Acuticoccus sediminis: one gene and its partners. The protein of the gene in region 1 interacts with the protein of each later gene in a pairwise test. Links are inferred from orthologs where the notes say so. Each region holds a gene or a part of one and is shown in the gene's direction. Other genes may lie near its edges.

Evidence for each region.
Region 2: the proteins of secA (region 1) and DLJ53_RS05750 interact in binary tests that used the Escherichia coli proteins (3 or more experiments, as listed by UniProt). The link is inferred for Acuticoccus sediminis from one-to-one orthologs.
Region 3: the proteins of secA (region 1) and DLJ53_RS00795 interact in binary tests that used the Escherichia coli proteins (3 or more experiments, as listed by UniProt). The link is inferred for Acuticoccus sediminis from one-to-one orthologs.

Annotation. Positions count from the first base shown.
Region 1 is NZ_QHHQ01000001.1:1,526,514-1,530,924, forward strand. What follows is about bases 638-4,054. They hold secA (preprotein translocase subunit SecA), read left to right. Parts: upstream 638-1,013; coding sequence 1,014-3,854; downstream 3,855-4,054. Other genes in these bases: DLJ53_RS06625 (peptidylprolyl isomerase), read right to left, coding at 638-859; DLJ53_RS06635 (adenylate/guanylate cyclase domain-containing protein), read left to right, coding at 3,900-4,054. Also shown: more of DLJ53_RS06625, read right to left, coding at 1-637; more of DLJ53_RS06635, read left to right, coding at 4,055-4,411. UniProt on the Escherichia coli protein: Required for protein export, interacts with the SecYEG preprotein conducting channel.
Region 2 is NZ_QHHQ01000001.1:1,335,800-1,339,695, forward strand. Bases 527-3,428 are described here. They hold DLJ53_RS05750 (alkaline phosphatase), read left to right. Parts: upstream 527-1,175; coding sequence 1,176-2,681; downstream 2,682-3,428. Other genes in these bases: DLJ53_RS05745 (FadR/GntR family transcriptional regulator), read left to right, coding at 527-751; DLJ53_RS05755 (bromodomain-containing protein), read left to right, coding at 2,873-3,319. Outside these bases: more of DLJ53_RS05745, read left to right, coding at 1-526; DLJ53_RS05760 (ATP-binding cassette domain-containing protein), read left to right, coding at 3,464-3,896.
Region 3 is NZ_QHHQ01000001.1:203,261-207,253, forward strand. Bases 1-2,999 are described here. They hold DLJ53_RS00795 (YbgC/FadM family acyl-CoA thioesterase), read left to right. Parts: upstream 1-1,294; coding sequence 1,295-1,705; downstream 1,706-2,999. Other genes in these bases: mutL (DNA mismatch repair endonuclease MutL), read left to right, coding at 1-1,298; tolQ (protein TolQ), read left to right, coding at 2,002-2,676; DLJ53_RS00805 (ExbD/TolR family protein), read left to right, coding at 2,689-2,999. In the rest of the region: more of DLJ53_RS00805, read left to right, coding at 3,000-3,135; DLJ53_RS00810 (hypothetical protein), read left to right, coding at 3,137-3,993.

The DNA of each region.
Region 1 (4,411 bases):
CCGGCACGGCGCTTTCGTCGCCCGGCAGGGGCTTGCCGTCCGGCGTCTCGATGGTCGCGTTCTCCTTCAGCTTGGCGACGGCGTCGATGTAGGCATCACGCACCAGAAGCTGCTGGATCTGGCCGGCGACCTGGGTCAGCGGCGGGGGAGTGACCTCGCTGCGGTCCTCCAGCTTGATGATGTGCCAGCCGAATTGCGACTGCACCGGCTCCTCGGTGATCTGGCCGGGCTCGAGCGCGAAGGCCGCGTCCTCGAACGGCTTCACCATCTGCCCGCGGGTGAATTTGCCGAGCGAGCCGCCCTTCTGGGCCGAGCCGGGGTCCTTGGAGTTCTCCTCGGCCAGTTCGGCGAAGTCGGCGCCGTCGTCGAGCTGCTTGATGATGTCCTTCGCCTCGTCCTCGGTCTCGACGAGGATGTGGCTCGCCGTCACCTGCTCCTTCGGCAGCTTGGCGACCTCTTCGTCGTAGCGCTGCTGGAGGGCGTCCTGGGTGACGACACCCTGGACCATCTTCGTCATGTAGGCCTCCTGGAGGGCCTGCATGCGCTGGAACTCGAGGCGACGCTGGAAGTCGTCGGTCTGGTCCATGCCCTCGGCCTTCGCGGCGTCGGACATCAGGGCCATGTCCACCAGGAGCGAGAGGACCATCTCGTCGCGCTGCGCCTCAGGCACCTGCTGGACGGCATCGCCCAGCGCCTCGCGGGCATAGGCGACGTCACCGACGGTGATGTCGTCGCCGTTCACGGTGGCGAGCACCTGGTCCGGCGACGGGGCCGGAGTGTCGCTCGTGGTGTCCTGCGCAAAGGCGGATGAAGCGATGAGGGCCGACACGGCCATCGCACTCAGCGTGCGCTTGATCATTATGGGTGTCCTTCGGGTGCGGGGCGGGGCCTTGTTTGACATGGCTCGGCCCCAAACATATGTCGATCGCGCGTGGCAGACGTTCAATTGCCGCCCACAGCGCCGGTTCGTATCATGGCCGTGCGCCGCTCCGCATAAGGTAAGGACAACACGGATGCTCGGCACCCTGACCAAACGCATCTTCGGCTCGGCGAACGACCGCCGCGTCAAGGGCTACCGCAGCCGGGTGGATGCGATCAATGCTGCTGAGCCCGAGTTCGAGCGGCTCTCCGACGCAGAACTCAAAGCGAAGACGGATGAGCTGAAGGCCGCTCTCGCCGGCGGCAAATCCCTGGACGACATTCTCGTCCCGGCCTTTGCTACGGTCCGCGAGGCCGCCAAACGCGTCCTCGGGCAGCGTCACTATGACGTACAGCTTATCGGCGGCATGGTCCTCCACGAACGCTCGATCGCCGAAATGAAGACCGGTGAAGGCAAGACCCTGGTCGCCACACTCGCCGTCTACCTCAACGCGCTCGCCGGCAAGGGCGTCCACGTCGTCACCGTCAACGACTACCTCGCCGAACGCGACGCCGAGTGGATGGGCCGGGTCTACCGCTTCCTGGGCATGAGCACCGGCATCATCGTGCACGGAAAGTCGGACCGTGAGCGCAAGGCCGCCTACGACGCCGACATCACCTACGGCACGAACAACGAGTTCGGCTTCGACTATCTGCGCGACAATCTGAAATACGATATCCGCCAGATGGTGCAGCGTCCGCACTTCTACGCCATCGTCGACGAGGTGGACTCGATCCTGATCGACGAGGCCCGCACGCCGCTCATCATCTCCGGCCCGCTCGAGGACCGGTCCGAGTTCTACAACACTATCGACACCTTCATCCCCCGCCTCACGCCGGAGGACTACGAGGTCGACGAGAAGCAGCGCACCGCGCACTTCACCGAAGCCGGCAACGAGAAGCTCGAGAGCATCCTCGGCGAGGCAGGCCTCCTCAAGGGCGACTCGCTCTACGACGCGCTGAACGTCTCGGTGGTGCACCACCTCCAGCAGGCCCTGCGCGCCCACCGCCTCTTCCAGCGCGACCGCGACTACATCGTGAAGAACGGCGAAGTGATCATCATCGACGAGTTCACTGGCCGCATGATGCCGGGCCGCCGCTACGGCGAGGGCCTGCACCAGGCGCTGGAGGCGAAGGAAAAGCAGCCGATCCAGCCGGAGAACCAGACGGTCGCGTCGATCACGTTCCAGAACTATTTCCGCATGTACGAGAAGCTCGCCGGCATGACGGGCACCGCCGACACCGAGGCGGAAGAGTTCATGGACATCTACAAGCTGGACGTGGTCTCGATCCCGACCAACCTGCCGATCCAGCGCGTCGACGAAGACGATCAGGTCTACCGGACCCAGGAAGAGAAATATAAGGCCGTCGTCGACGAGATCCGCACCGCGCACGCCAAGGGTCAGCCGATCCTCGTCGGCACGACGTCGATCGAAAAGTCCGAATATCTCGCCGACCGCCTCCGCAAGGAGGGCTTCCGCCAGCGCGACCTCAGCGACCCGCAGGCGGCCATCAAGATCGGCGAGACCGAGAAGGGCGGCAAGCCCGCCTTCCAGGTGCTGAACGCCCGCTTCCACGAGCAGGAAGCGAAGATCATCTCCCAGGCCGGTGTGCCGGGCGCGATCACCATCGCCACCAACATGGCCGGCCGCGGTACCGACATTCAGCTCGGCGGCAACGCCGACATGCTGATCACTGAGGAACTCGGCGTGCTGGCCGAAGGCGAGGAGATGGACGCGGAGCGCAAGGCGAAGGAAGCCGCCATCCGCGAACGCGTCGCCGAGGCCAAGAAGAAGGCGCTCGACGCTGGCGGCCTCTTCGTGCTCGCCACCGAGCGGCACGAGTCGCGGCGCATCGACAACCAGCTCCGCGGCCGTTCCGGCCGTCAGGGCGACCCCGGCCGCTCGCGCTTCTACCTGTCCCTGCAGGACGACCTGATGCGCATCTTCGGCTCCGAGCGCATGGACGGCATGCTGAAGCGCCTCGGGCTGGAAGAGGGTGAGGCCATCGTTCACCCCTGGATCAACCGCGCGCTCGAGAAGGCGCAGCAGAAGGTCGAGGCGCGAAACTTCGACGCGCGCAAGAACGTCCTCAAGTACGACGACGTGATGAATGACCAGCGCAAGGTCATCTTCGAGCAGCGCCGCGAGCTGATGCAGGACGAGGAAGTCCGCGAAACCATCAACGGGATGCGCCACGAGGTGGTGGACGCCATCGTCGCCAAGCACATCCCCGAGAAGGCCTATCCCGAGCAGTGGGACACCAAGGGCCTCCACGACGAGGTGCAGGGTGTCTTCGGGATCGACGCCCCGGTCATCGACTGGGCGAACGAGGAAGGCATCGCCGACGAGGAGATCCGCGAGCGCCTGAAGAACGCCGCGGACGAAGGCGCCGCCAAGAAGGTCGCCAAGTACGGCACCGACATGTGGCGCCAGGTCGAGAAGTCCGTGCTGCTGCAGACGCTGGACCACCTCTGGCGCGAGCACATCGCCCAGCTCGACCACCTGCGCTCGGTGATCGGCTTCCGCGGCTACGCCCAGCGCGACCCGCTGAACGAGTACAAGACCGAGGCCTTCGCCCTCTTCGAGGCGATGCTCGTCGAACTGCGCACCGCCGTCACCGGCCAGCTCATGCACATCGAGATCCAGATGCGCGAGGGCCCGCCGCCGATGCCCTCCGAGGAGGAGATCGACAGGCTCGAGACGCACCACATCGACCCACTCACGGGCGACGACGACGGGGAAGGGGAGCTCGAATTGGCCGGCGCCCCGGACACCGGCGACGCCGCGGAGGCCCGCGAGGCGCGTGCGGCCAAGCGCGCCGGTGCCGAGCGGTCGGCGACCGACCCCGCCACGTGGGGCAAGGTCAGCCGCAACGAGCCGTGCCCCTGCGGTTCGGGCAAGAAGTACAAGCATTGCCACGGCCGCGTGGCCTGACAGCCGCGGGCGTCTGCCGCCCCGCGCTTCCGGTCCGCTCCGGCGATGAACGCGCCTGAGCGGGGCCGCGACGCGGCGGCCTACACCTACGCCGCGGCGATCGAGGAACTGGAGAAGTTCCTCGCCTTCGCCGCGATCGAGGACATCCCCGCCAGGGACCTCCTGGCCGGGTTTGCCGTTCGGGCCCGCGCCGCCGGCCTTTCGGTCGCACGGGTCCAGATCGCGTGGCGCCGGCTCGATCCGGTCTTCAACAGCCGCACGCTCCTGTGGACGCTGAGTTCCGGCGTCACGGAGGAGAACCGGACCCATGCCGACGGGCCGAACTCCGAGGAGTTCCGCACCTCGCCGATCGCCTACCTCCTCGGCGTGCCGGACGACACCTACCGGTGCCGCCTCGTCGGCGCCAACGCGCCGTTCCGCTTCCCCATCCTGGACCGCCTCGCGGCGGAGGGGCTGACGGACTATTTCCTCGCCCGGATCGGCTTCGGCCCGCAGGTCCATGTCATGCGGCCGGGCGGCGGGGTGATGATCTCCTTCGCGTCCGACGCTCCGGACGG
Region 2 (3,896 bases), 190 kb from region 1 along the record:
GGCTGGCCGGTTCGGTTCGCCAGCGCCTCCCGGGGCAACTCTGCTGGTGGTCACGGTCGAGGCGATTGCGCGCCGGATCGTGACAGGGGAGGTGCCGGTTGGCGGTATCATCCCGAACGAGTCCGAGATCGTCGACGAGCTTGGCGTGTCGCGCACCGTGGTGCGGGAGGCGGTGCGCACGCTCGTCGCCAAGGGGATGCTTCGCACCCGCCGCCGCCTCGGAACCGAGGTGACGCCGGTCGACAGCTGGAGCCTCTTCGACCGCAGCGTGATCGATTGGCGCATCCGTTACGATCCTGACGACAAGGTCCTCGACGACCTGGTCGACTTCGTGATGGCGGTCGAGATCATCGCGTGCAACCGCTGCGCCGAGGACGCCTCGTTCGACCGCGCCGGCCTGCAGGCTGCCTTCAGGGCCATGGAGCAGGCGAACACCGCCGACCGGCTGCAGCTGGCCGAGGTGGAGTACGCGTACCACTCGCTGCTGATCGACGGCGCGAAGAACATGTTCTGCAGTCACGTCTACTCGGTGATCGAGACGGCGCTGACGACGTTCATCTCCCCGCTCTTCCTCGACGGCGCGAGCCATACCGAGGCGCTCAGCGACCACAGGGCGCTGACGAAGGCCATCGTCGACGGCGACACCAACGCCGCCCGCGCCGCCGTCGAGCAGCTGGGGCACCTGCGTCGCCGCAACCTGCGCCGCGCGCTCCGCTCCATGCGCACCGAGGACGGCGAGCGCATCGGCTGACGTTCCGGCGCCCGCCCCGCGGCGGGAGCGCGCCCGCGTCCGACGACGCGAGCGACGAGGGACCCGTGCGGGATCGCCTCACCCCGGCCGGCATGCCCCGGCACCGGGCCGCCTGATCCGGCAGCGGCTCCTTCGGGCCGGCACGTGACGGGGCCGGCGCCGGTCTGCACCGGGTCGCGATTGCGCGCGCGATGTACGGCGACCCGGATGCGGGTCCGGCCGGAACGGGTGGATGCGTGCGAAGCGTCGTGCCGATGGCGCAAGCCGATGGAGCGAGGGGAGCCCGCGACGGGCGGCGCAGGCGGACGTTGTGCATGCCCGGGAGCGAATGCCCCGCGTCCGGCATTTCCCGGCCATTTTGTGATCGAAATGTCATCTTACGGGTCTATGCGGCAGGCACATCGCTCGACCCCAAGAGGACGCAATGAAGACACTCGCGTTGGCCACCACGGCGATCGCGCTTGCGATCGGTGCCGCCGAGGCCCAGGACCTGCCGCAGGCCTTCAGCCAGTGGTTCACCGACGGCCAGACGACGCTGCAGCAGAAGCTCGCCCGTCAGCCGATCACCACCCCGGCGAAGAACGTCATCCTGTTCGTCGCCGACGGCATGGGCGTCGGCACCAACTACGCCATCCGCCTCTTTGCGGGTCAGCAGGAGGGCAAGCTCGGCTCCGAGCACGTCCTGCCGTACGAGGAATTCCCCTACCTCGCGCTGATCAAGACCTACAACGTCAACGCCCAGACGCCGGACTCCGCTCCGACGGCCGGTTCGATGAACACCGGCGTGAAGCAGGTCTTCAACACCATCAACCTCGCCCCCGAAGGCGCGGTGCATGACGACTGCGCCTCCGAGGAGGGCAACCGCCTCACCACCTTCGCCGAGATGATGACGGAGAAGGGCAAGTCGGTCGGCGTCGTCTCGACCGCCCGCATCACGCACGCCACTCCCGCGGCCGTCTACGCCAAGACCGCCAACCGCGACTGGGAAGGCGAGCTGCCCGAGGGCTGCAACAGCGCCAAGGACATCGCCACCCAGCTCTTCGACCAGATGCAGGCCGGTGTCGTCGACATCGCGCTCGGCGGTGGCCGCCGCTACTTCGTGCCGGAGGGCACCGAGACCGACGAGGGCGGCAAGGGCCGCCGCAAGGACGGCCGCAACCTCGTCACCGAGGCGAAGGACGCGGGCGCCCAGTACGCCTGGAACACCGAGACCTTCAAGGGGCTGAACCTCGACGGCACGACCCCGATCCTCGGCCTCTTCGAGGATTCGCACATGGCCTACGAGGCCGACCGCGCCCCCGAGGAGGAACCCTCCCTCGAGGACATGACCCGCGCCGCGATCGAGTACCTCGCCAACAACGATAACGGCTACTACCTCGAGATCGAGGCCGGCCGCGTCGACCACGGCAACCACGACGGCAACGCCTACCGCACGCTCACCGACGGCGTCGAGTTCGCCAAGGCCATCGCCGCCGCCGACGAGCTGACGAACGACGAGGACACCCTCATCATCGTCACCGCCGACCACGAGCACGCCATCGCGTTCAACGGCTATTGCGGCCGCGGCTCGCCGGTCCTCGGCCTCTGCTACAAGGTGAAGGCCGGCCAGATCGAGCACAGCGACGAGCCCAACCTCGGCGCCGACGGCAAGCCCTACACCGTCATCGGCTTCCTGAACGGCGCGGGCTCGGTCCTCGTGAAGCAGGAGGACGGCACCTACTCCGGCTCGCGTCCGGACCTCACCGAGGACGAGGCGCAGGACATCGACTACCTGCAGCAGGCGCTGATCCCGATGTCGTCCGAGACGCACTCGGGCGAGGACGTCGCGCTGTGGGCCAAGGGTCCGTTCGCGCACCTTTTCGACGGCACCGTGGAGCAGAACTACATCTTCCACGTGATGGACTACGCGGTCGAGGGAGCGGCGCAGTAAGCGCCGCCGGCTGACCCGGAGGGGCCGCCACGTCGGCCCTTCCTTCCATGCGGTCCCCCGTCGCGGCGACACGGCGGGAGCCGGCCGCAGCGACAAAAGGCGGCGCGGGACCGCCTTGCCACCGACGCCTCGCCGGCCGCACCATCGCGTACGGCAGGCTCGCCCACGCACGAGTTCGAAGGATGCGTATGATGGACCGCCGCACTTTCATCGCCGGTGCCTCCGCCGCCGCGCTGCTTCCGGCCCTTCCGCTCGCCACGCAGTCGCTGGCGCAGACGGAGGAGGTGACCGTCAGGCTCCGCGAGCTCTACAAGCGCAACGGCGACTTCACGAAGTATGCCACCGACCGGGCCGAGCAGCGGGTCAGCATCCGCGGCTTCATGGCCCCGCCGCTGAAGGCCGACGCGCGCTTCTTCGTCCTCACCAACCGCCCGATGGCGGTCTGCCCCTTCTGCGAGAGCTCGGTAGACTGGCCGGAGGACATCCTCGCCATCTACCTGAAGCGGGTCGTCGACGTGGTGCCGTTCAACGTGCCGATCATCGTGCGGGGCCGGCTGGAACTCGGCGAGTACACCGACCCCGACACCGGTTTCGTCTCCCGCGTGCGCCTCACCGATTCCAACTACGAGCGGGCCTGACACCCCGTCTCGGCCCCGCCCGGCCGCACGCGGGCGCCTTTGCCGCCGTCCGGCGGTCTGCCGGCGCGCGAGCGCGGCGCGGCGGTCCCGCCTGCGCCGGACGCCTCGCGCGGGCACCCTGACCTGAAACGACACGGGACGATCATGGGCCTACCGCTCGCCGTCTCCCAGTTGGTGGTGACCGCCGCCGACCGACGGCTTCTCGACATTCCGGACTTCACCGCGCGCTCGGGCGAGTGCGTCGGCATCAAGGGGCCATCGGGCGCGGGGAAATCGACCTTCCTCTACGCTCTGGCGGGCCTCCTGCCCAACGCGACCGGGAAGGTCGTGTGGGGCGAGGCTGACGTGCTGGCGCTCCGGGCCGGCGCACGGGCGCGCTTCCGGCGCGACTTCGTCGGCCTCGTCTTCCAGGACTTCCTGCTGTTCGAGGAGCTCGGAGCCGAGGCCAACGCCTCCATCGGCACAGCCTTCGCCCCCCGGCGCAGGCGCGACACGATGCGCAGGCGCTCGCGGCAGCACCTCGATGAGCTCGGCGTTCCCGCCGGCCGCCGTGCCGTCCGCACCTACTCGGGCGGGG
Region 3 (3,993 bases), 1.3 Mb from region 1 along the record:
CCCTCAACGGACGCCGGCAGGAGTTCCCGGCCGGGTCGCCCCGCCAGCGCGCCCGCGACGTACTCGGCGCCGAGTTCGCCGACGAGGCCATCGACCTCGACATCGAGCGCCACGGGGTGCGGCTGATCGGCCATCTGGGGCTGCCGACCTCCGGCCGGGCGTCGAGCCAGTACACCTACGCGTTCGTCAACAACCGCGTGGTGCGCGACAAGCTGATCGCCCAGGCGATGCGGGCGGGATACCAGGACGTCATGGCCCGCGACCGTCACCCGGTGGCGGTCATGTGGATCACGCTCGACCCGGCGCTGGTGGACGTCAACGTCCACCCGGCGAAGGCGGACGTGCGCTTCCAGGACGCCAACGCCGTGCGCGGGCTGATCGTCACGGCGATCCGCCGGGCCCTCGCCGAGGCGCCGGCCACCGCGTCGCGCACCGTCTCCTCCGCGGCGCTCGCCGCCCTCTCCGCCCGCCCCACGTCCTCGCTGGTCGAGGACGACGACGAGCCTGTCGGCGCGCCGGCGGGAACGCCGCAGGGCTTTTCCGAGCCGGGCACCGCCTACCGGAGCGGCCCGCGCAGCCACGCGCGCCCGTCGCCGATGATGTACCCGCCGCGCGGGCGCGCCTTCCACTCCGCGCCGCCCCCGCCGCGCACCAGCGCTCCCGCGCCCGGCGAGTGGGTCCCCGGCCACGACGACGCCGCCGGGGAGCCGGCCGGGGACCACCCCCTCGGCGCCGCCGTGGCGCAGGTCCACGGCAACTACATCCTCGCCCAGACCTCGGACGGGCTCGTCGTCGTCGACCAGCACGCGGCGCATGAACGCATCGTCTACGAGGCGCTGAAGGCGTCCGCCGCGACGCGGGAGCCGGCCGCGCAGGGGCTCCTGATCCCCGAGGTGGTCGAGCTTCCGGTCGAGGACGTCGACCGCCTCGCCGAGCACGCCGGGACGTTCGCCCGCCTCGGCCTCACTCTTGAACCGTTCGGCGCCGGCGCCGTCGTGGTGCGCGAGACCCCCGCGGCACTGGGCAACTTCGATATCGCCAGACTGGTCAGGACGCTCGCCGACGAGATCGCCGACTGGGGGAGCGCCGGGGCCCTGGAGGCGCGGCTCGACCATGCCGCCGCGACGATGGCGTGCTACGGTTCGGTCCGTTCCGGCCGGCAGCTCAAGGTGGACGAGATGAACGCGCTCCTGCGTCAGATCGAGACCACCCCGTCGGCCGGGCAGTGCAACCACGGCCGGCCGACCTTCGTGTCGCTCACGCTGGCCGAGATCGAGAAGCTGTTCGAGCGCCGATGAGCACCACCTTCGCCACCGAGGTCCGGGTCTACTTCGAGGACACGGATTTTTCCGGCCGCGTCTATCATGGCGCCTACATCCGCTTCCTGGAGCGCGGCCGCACCGAACTCCTGCGCGCCTCGGGGCTCGACCATGCCGCCCTCGCCGCGCAGGATCCCCCCATCTATTTCACGCTGCGACGGATTGACGTCACCTTCCACGGCCCCGCCGTGATCGACGACCTCCTCACCATCGAGACGTCGCCGATCGAGGCGGGACGGGCCAACTTCCTGTTGGATCAGCGGATTTTGCGCGAGTCGACGCGCCTCGTCTCGGCCCGGGCGGAGCTGTGCCTGATCGACGCGCGTGGTCGGCCGCAGCGCCCCTCGCCCGAAGTGCGTGCCGCGCTATCTCCCACTCCCGTCTGAGGACCCGAATCGCCGCGCCTTCCGGCGATCCCCGCGGGGAATCGACACCGTCGCACCGGGTCCCCGGGCCGTCTGGTTTGCCAATCAATTCAAGATCGGATGAAATGCTCTGATCGTGCGACGCTCTAGCCACATCGAAGGCGACGCGTTAGAGGGACCGCGGTTCGATGCGGTCGGTACCGCTTGACTGTGACTTTTGCTCTTGGAGTGTTGCGTGTGACGCGCTGCCGGATGGCCAGTCGGCCGCTGCCCCTCGCGGGCGCGACGAGTGTCGCTCACGCGAGGGACCTTGCTTGATGGGTGACGAATTCTCTTTGGTGTCGCTGTTCCTACAGGCGCACATCGTCGTCAAACTGGTGATGCTCGGCCTGATCCTGGCCTCGTGCTGGTGTTGGGCGATCATCTTCTACAAGATCGTTTCGTTCCGGCGGATCCGCTCGCGGATCGTCGCCTTCGAGGACGACTTCTGGTCCGGCCAGTCGCTGGAGGAACTGTACCAGAAGCGCGAGGACGAGGATCCGGACGGGGTCGCGGCGGTCTTCGTCGCGGCGATGCGCGAATGGAAGAAGAGCCACGAGGGCAACCGCCCCGCGCTCTCCTCGCTCGCCGACCGGATCGACCGCGTGATGAACATGACGCTGGCCCGCGAGGGCGAGCAGATGGAGCGCGGCCTGATGGTCCTCGCCTCGGTCGGCTCGGCGGCGCCCTTTATCGGCCTCTTTGGCACGGTATGGGGCATCATGAGTTCGTTCCAGTCGATCGCCGCGTCCGATTCCACCAACCTCGCCGTGGTGGCCCCCGGTATCGCCGAAGCGCTGCTCGCGACCGCCATGGGTCTGCTGGCCGCCATCCCGGCCACCATTTTCTACAACAAGCTCGCAACCGACGTGGGCCGTATCTCCGGTCAGATGGAGGGATTTGCCGATGAGTTCCTGGCAATCCTCTCGCGGGAGATCGATGAACGGCGTTAGGAGGCTCTTGCCATGGGGATGAGTAGCCCCTCCGGGGCCCGTCGCACCGGCCGTGGCCGGCGTCGCGCCCGCTTCCAGCCAATGAGCGAGATCAACGTCACGCCGTTCGTCGACGTGATGCTGGTGCTGCTCATCATCTTCATGGTGGCCGCGCCGCTGCTGACGGTGGGCGTGCCCATCGACCTGCCGGAGAGCCAGGCGAACCCGATCGAGGGCCGCACGGACCCGATCAACATCTCCATCACGCCCGAGGGCGCGATCTACGTGAACGAGGCCGAGGTCGCGATCACGCAGCTCGTCGACCGCCTCGGCCAGGAGACCGCGGGCAACCTCGAGGAGCGCATCCAGGTGCGCGGCGACGCGTCGGCCAACTACGGCATCATCATGCGCGTGATGGGCCGGCTGAACCGCGCCGGCTATAACCGCCTCGCCCTCGTGACGACCGAGGAACCGAGCTGACATGCGCGCGGCGTTCATCGTCTCGTTCCTGCTGCACCTCGTGATCCTCGCCGCGGCCGTGATCACGCTGCCGAGCAGCCAGGGCTTCACGCCGCCACCGGTGGCGGCGCTGCCGATCGAGATCATCACGATCGACGAGAAGACGGACGTGACCGAGGGCAAGGCCGAGGAGACGGTGGTCGCCATGGCCCCCGCGCCCGAGACGGTCGAAAGCGAGACCGAGCCGCAGCCCGAGGAGATGCCGGGCGCCAACGACCAGGAATCGGACCACATCGCGACCAACGAGGACGCGATCGACTCCCAGGCCATCTCCACCGCCCCCGAGGAGGCCGGCGAGCCCGAGCCGCAGCCGGAGGAATCGGAGCCCGTCGACGAGGTGATGCAGGAGCCGGTCCCGGAGACCGCGCCCGAGCCCGATCCCGTCGAGGCGCCGACCGAGACCGCCGCCGCGCCGGAGCCCGACCCCGCCCCGGCCGAACCGGAGCCGGCGCCCGCCGCCGAGCCGGAGCCGCAGCCCGAGGTCGCCGCGACCCCGCCGCCGCCGGTGCCGGAGAAGGTCGTGCCGCGCTCCCGTCCGCCGCGGCCGCCGCGGCGCACGCAGACCGCGCGGCAGGAGACCCCGCGCGAGGACGCCTTCAACGCCGACCAGATCTCCTCGCTGCTCAACCGCACCGCCGCGTCCGGCGGCGGTTCGGGCCGCGCTCAGGCGAGCGCCGGCACGGCGAGCGGCCGCGCCAACGCCGCCCAGACCGCGACGTTCACAGACGTCCTGATGTCCCGACTGCGGGAATGCTGGATCCGCCCGGCCGCCGTCGGCCAGGAGGAGGAGCTCGCCATCGTGGTGCAGTTCACCCTCTC